DNA from 2 places in the Klebsiella sp. NPDC088457 genome. Region 2 is predicted to be linked to the other one. Evidence: predicted binding sites of a transcription regulator. Region 2 holds the regulator's gene; the other holds the start of a gene.
The links. Region 2 encodes PhoB, which activates phosphate uptake and scavenging genes when phosphate is short. Its sites were predicted from a motif close to CTGTCATAAAACTGNCNNAT; they were not measured.
Positions count from the first base shown of each region.

Region 1: uvrB (excinuclease ABC subunit UvrB) is a predicted target of PhoB. The motif match lies at 1,140-1,159, and genes of this name have one in related genera.

Region 1 is NZ_JBJDNH010000006.1:58,612-61,754, forward strand. Features, by position in the region: gene ACI2JR_RS05660 (ABC transporter ATP-binding protein) at 1-688, opposite strand, end outside; gene bioD (dethiobiotin synthase) at 1-24, shown strand, start outside; gene uvrB (excinuclease ABC subunit UvrB) at 1,426-3,143, shown strand, end outside.
Region 2 is NZ_JBJDNH010000012.1:33,065-36,207, reverse strand. Features, by position in the region: gene sbcD (exonuclease subunit SbcD) at 1-1,068, opposite strand, end outside; gene phoB (phosphate response regulator transcription factor PhoB) at 1,277-1,966, shown strand; gene phoR (phosphate regulon sensor histidine kinase PhoR) at 1,988-3,143, shown strand, end outside.

The sequences.
Region 1 (3,143 bases), on a different contig from region 2:
GCAGCGGCTCATCCAGCTGGATAACGTTGCCCTGCGCCACGCTGCGGCCGCGATGAAGCAGGCAGAACCGGTCCGCCACCCGGCGAATAAACGGCAGGTGCTGTTCGGCAAGCAGCACCGTTAACCCGATATCGCGATTCAGCCGCACCAGCAGGTCCCCCAGCTTTTGCATGAAGTGATGCCCGCTGCCGCGCGAAGGCTCATCAAGGATCAGCAGGCGCGGTTGAACAATCAGCGCCCGGGCCAGCGCCAGCTGGTACTGGTCATCTTCCGAGAGCATCGCCCCTTTGTGCTGGCGCAGAGCGTACAATTCGGGAAATAAATCGTAAATCTCGCCCTTCACCGCGGCGCCGGGGTTCCCCCCGGCCGCCAGCGCAATATGCAGATTCTCCTCCACGCTCAGCTGGGAAAAGATGCGCTTGTCCTGCGGGACGTAGCCGATGCCAATAATCGAGCGGGAGTGGGCGGAAAGCGGCGTGAGATCGCAAGGCGGGGCCCCGATGTCATGCCAGGTCATCGTGCCGCTGGCGACCGGGAGATGCCCGGTAATGCAGTTTACCAACGTGGTTTTCCCCATCCCCTGCAGCCCCATCACGCAGGTGCACTCCCCTGGCCGGAGTTCAAGGTCGACATTCCATAGCGTGTGCTGACTTCCGTAGTACTGATTAACTGCGTGTAGACTCAACATAGACGTTTTCTCCTTTTTGGGGATAGCGAGCGACATGAAGATTCTGCAAATCTCTTGCCAGGAAAAAGATGTTTCGGTGTTTTCTCGCAAAGACAGGGGGCGCAGGGCATCACAGCGGCGGGTTAACGAGGCGGTTGCACTTTCCCGGTGCCAAAGCGCATGAAATTTGGTGCAGAAAGCAACAAAAAGGTGGCCGTCCTTAGCTGATAAATATCAAAAATAATTCGATAATTTTTTTTAGCCGGCCGATTTTTGCCGGCGGGCGATTTCTGCCGGGTGGCAGACCTCATGGCCTGCAGAGACTTATCCACTATTCCTGTGGATAACCTTGTGCATTAGAGTTAGAGAACTTGCGGTAAGCTAGAGATTACGCGGCCTGCGGCTGAATTGGCGCGAAACCCATCTTTTGTTTAATTTCATTTAATATCAATTAGTTGAATAAAAGCAATGGCTGTAAGGAAAGTGTCACCTGCTGCCATAAAAGATTCATTACCCTGCTTGACAAATGTTAAATCCTAAATCTTTCTGGGGATAACCCCACTGACTGGCGGATTATTCCGCAAGGCGGCCTGTTTTTAGCCCAAAACGATGGGTCGCTCGCCGGTATGGCGTATAGACAATAATGCGATACTGGTTTTATATCCAGTGTTATTTATTGGCAAAAGCTGGCGTGGAGGGTAGAATTAAACACCTGCCGCATACGGCCAGGCGCGTCATCCTTCTTCAGGGCCAGAGATATGAGTAAAACGTTCACGCTGCATTCCGCATTCCGTCCCTCTGGCGATCAGCCAGAAGCTATTCGCCGCCTCGAAGAGGGGCTGGAAGATGGCCTGGCGCATCAAACGCTGCTGGGGGTAACCGGTTCAGGTAAAACCTTTACCATCGCTAACGTCATTGCCGACCTGCAGCGTCCGACGATGGTGCTGGCGCCGAACAAAACGCTGGCGGCCCAGCTGTACGGTGAGATGAAAGAGTTCTTCCCGGACAACGCGGTGGAATATTTCGTCTCCTACTACGACTACTATCAGCCTGAAGCCTATGTCCCGAGCTCGGACACCTTCATCGAGAAAGACGCCTCGGTGAACGAACATATCGAGCAGATGCGTTTGTCGGCGACCAAAGCGCTGCTGGAACGGCGTGATGTGGTGGTGGTGGCCTCGGTGTCGGCGATTTACGGCCTCGGCGATCCCGACCTCTATCTGAAAATGATGTTGCACCTGACGACCGGTATGCTGATTGACCAGCGGGCGATTTTGCGCCGTCTGGCGGAGCTGCAATACACCCGTAACGATCAGGCCTTCCAGCGCGGTACTTTCCGCGTGCGGGGGGAAGTCATCGACGTCTTCCCGGCTGAGTCTGACGATATCGCGCTGCGTATCGAGCTGTTCGATGAAGAAGTTGAGCGTCTGTCGCTCTTTGATCCGCTCACCGGGCAGGTGGAATCAACCATTCCGCGCTATACCATCTATCCGAAAACGCACTACGTTACGCCGCGCGAGCGGATCGTGCAGGCGATGGAAGAGATTAAAGTCGAACTCGCCGACAGGCGGAAGGTGCTGCTGGAGAACAACAAGCTGCTGGAAGAGCAGCGTCTGACCCAGCGTACTCAGTTCGACCTCGAAATGATGAACGAGCTCGGCTACTGCTCCGGTATCGAAAACTACTCGCGCTATCTTTCCGGGCGCGGGCCGGGCGAGCCGCCGCCGACGCTGTTTGACTACCTGCCGGCGGATGGGCTGCTGGTGATCGACGAATCCCACGTCACGATCCCACAAATCGGCGGGATGTACCGCGGCGACCGGGCGCGTAAAGAGACGTTGGTCGAGTACGGCTTCCGTCTGCCATCGGCGCTGGATAACCGCCCGATGAAGTTTGAAGAGTTTGAGGCTCTGGCGCCGCAGACGATTTACGTCTCGGCTACCCCCGGGCCCTATGAGCTGGATAAATCCGGCGATGAGGTGGTCGACCAGGTGGTGCGCCCGACCGGGCTGCTTGACCCGCTGATCGAGGTGCGCCCGGTGGCGACCCAGGTCGATGACCTGCTCTCGGAAATTCGCATCCGCGTCGCGATCAACGAGCGCGTGCTGGTCACCACCTTGACCAAAAGGATGGCGGAGGACTTAACCGAGTACCTTGAAGAGCACGGCGAGCGCGTGCGCTATCTGCACTCGGATATCGATACCGTTGAACGTATGGAGATTATCCGCGACCTGCGCCTTGGCGAGTTTGACGTGCTGGTGGGGATTAACCTGCTGCGTGAAGGGCTGGATATGCCGGAGGTGTCGCTGGTGGCGATTCTGGACGCCGACAAAGAAGGCTTCCTGCGTTCAGAACGTTCTCTGATTCAGACGATTGGCCGTGCGGCGCGTAACATCAACGGCAAAGCGATTCTTTACGGCGATAAGATCACCGCCTCGATGGCGAAAGCCATCAGTGAGACCGAGCGTCGTCGTGA
Region 2 (3,143 bases):
CGTTTCGCGCCGCTCTCCCGCCAGAATGCGTTCGCGCTGGGCCCGGCTGCGGCGCACCAGCAGCACTTCGACCGGCAGATCGTCGGCCTGGGCCTGGATTTTGCGCTGAATATCATGCAGGTATTCGTCGCTGGTGATTTCGATATCCAGCCAGACGACCGGCTGTTGCGGGGCGTCACGCCACTGAGCGAGCTGTTCGCTGATGCTGGCGAAATCGCCTTTCAGCACCGCCAGAGGTTGGGTGACCGGGACCGGCAGCGGACGCACCTCGCTCAGATGTCCTGCGCTAAAGGTCACCAGGTTGACGCTTTTAGGTTTACCGGTTTCATCAAAACTGAGGGCGATCGGCGAACCGCAGTAGCGAATGTGCTCGCTGCCGCCGACCACCTGCGCCCGGTGGATATGGCCGAGCGCGATATAGTCCGCAGGCGGAAAATGGCTGGCGGGAAAGGCATCGAGGGTACCGATATAGATGTCGCGCACCGCATCGCTTTTGCTGGCGCCGACGGTGGTCAGGTGGCCGCTGGCGATAATCGGCAGCGGACGATCGCCGCGCAGGGCGCAGGCTTCCTGATACTGCTGTTGATAGTAGTCGCTGATGGCGCTTAGCAACTGCTGCTGCTTTTCACCGCTGGAGTGTCCAGCCTGGCTGGTGACCAGCTCGCGCGGACGCAGGAAAGGCACCGGGCAGAATATGGCCCCGGGGGTACCGTCGCGCAGCGGCAGAATAAAGGGCGAATGGCCGGCGTTCGCTACCACCGTGGTTTTCAGAAAAGCCAGAATATCGCGCGACTCATTTAAGGTGGCGACCGAATCATGATTGCCCGCCAGCACCACCAGCTGACAGCCGGTTTGCTGCAGCTGGACCACAAAGCGGTTATACAGTTCGCGGGCGTAGCTCGGCGGCGAACCGGTATCAAAGATATCGCCAGCGACAATAATGGCATCGACCTCGTGTTCCTGCGCGCTGGTCAGCAGCCAGTCGAGAAAGGCCGAATGTTCGGCGGCACGGCTTTTGCTGTAAAAATTCTGGCCAAGGTGCCAGTCGGAGGTGTGGATGATGCGCATAATTCTTCCCTAACGAAAAAGCATGGGCGCATTATATACGCGTCATCCCCCGGTTGCCCCCTTAACACCACGAGGATCGGTTGTTAGTCCTTGTCATGATTCAAAATCCGCTATCATCAAACGGTCATTTTCTTCATAAATCTGTCACAAAACTGACGCATAATGACGCCGCACTCTATACTGATGGCTAAAAAATACAGGGTAAATAATGGCGAGAAGAATTCTGGTCGTTGAAGATGAAGCTCCAATCCGCGAAATGGTCTGCTTTGTTCTGGAGCAAAACGGCTTTCAGCCCGTCGAGGCGGAAGATTATGACAGCGCGGTGAATCAACTCAATGAACCCTGGCCTGATTTGATTCTCCTCGACTGGATGCTGCCGGGAGGATCGGGCCTGCAGTTTATTAAGCTGCTCAAGCGTGAAGCGATGACCCGTGATATTCCGGTGGTGATGCTGACCGCCCGCGGTGAAGAAGAAGATCGCGTACGCGGTCTCGAAACCGGCGCCGATGATTACATTACCAAGCCTTTCTCACCAAAAGAGCTGGTGGCGCGGATCAAAGCCGTCATGCGGCGAATTTCGCCGATGGCGGTGGAAGAAGTGATTGAAATGCAGGGGCTGAGCCTCGATCCTTCATCGCATCGCGTGATGACCAGCGAAAGTCCGCTGGACATGGGGCCGACGGAGTTTAAATTATTACACTTCTTTATGACCCACCCGGAACGCGTCTACAGCCGCGAACAGCTGCTGAATCACGTCTGGGGAACCAACGTGTATGTAGAAGACAGAACGGTGGATGTGCATATTCGCCGTCTGCGCAAAGCGCTGGAACATAGCGGCCACGACCGGATGGTACAAACGGTCCGCGGTACGGGATATCGTTTCTCCGCCCGTTTCTGAATCTCGACAGGAGTGTGAACCGTGCTGGAACGGCTGTCATGGAAAAGGCTGGCGCTTGAGCTTTTCTTATGTTGTATCCCGGCCCTGATTCTCGGGGCATTATTGGGTTATCTGCCGTGGTTTTTACTGGCGGCAGTGACCGGGCTTCTTATCTGGCATTTCTGGAATCTGCTGCGTCTTTCATGGTGGCTATGGGTCGATCGGAGTATGACCCCGCCGCCGGGAAGAGGCAGCTGGGAACCGTTGCTCTACGGCCTCCACCAGATGCAGATGCGCAATAAAAAGCGCCGACGCGAGCTGGGAAGTCTGATCAAACGCTTTCGCAGCGGCGCCGAGTCGCTGCCCGATGCGGTGGTGCTGACGACGGAGGAGGGGGCCATCTTCTGGTGTAATGGTCTGGCGCAGCAGATCCTCAATCTGCGCTGGCCGGACGATAGCGGACAAAATATTCTCAATCTCCTGCGCTACCCTGAATTCGCCAACTACCTCAAAAACAGGGATTTCTCAAAACCCCTCAATCTGGTGCTGAATACGGCTCGCCATCTCGAGATCCGCGTGATGCCTTACAGCGACAAGCAGTGGCTGATGGTGGCGCGCGACGTTACGCAGATGCATCAGCTCGAAGGCGCGCGGCGGAACTTTTTCGCCAACGTCAGCCACGAGCTGCGCACGCCGCTGACGGTGCTGCAGGGATATCTGGAGATGATGCAGGAGCAGGTGCTGGAAGGGGGAACGCGCGAAAAAGCGCTGCATACCATGCGTGAACAAACCCAGCGCATGGAGGGGTTAGTCAAGCAGCTGCTGACGCTGTCGCGCATTGAAGCGGCGCCGGTGCTGGCGATGAATGACAGAATCGACGTGCCGATGATGCTGCGGGTGGTGGAGCGCGAAGCGCAGACGCTCAGCCAGCAGAAGCAGACGCTGCGTTTCCTGGTTGATGAATCCTTGCAGGTGTTGGGCAACGAAGAGCAGCTGCGTAGCGCGATTTCCAACCTGGTGTATAACGCGGTTAACCATACCCCCGCAGGAACGGAGATTACCGTTAGCTGGCAGCGGGCGCCGCATGGCGCGCTGTTTAGCGTTGAAGATAACGGGCCGGGCATTGCGCCCGAGCATATTCCGCGGCTGACCGAACGTTTTTATCGCGTGGATAAAGCCCGGTCACGACAAACCGGCG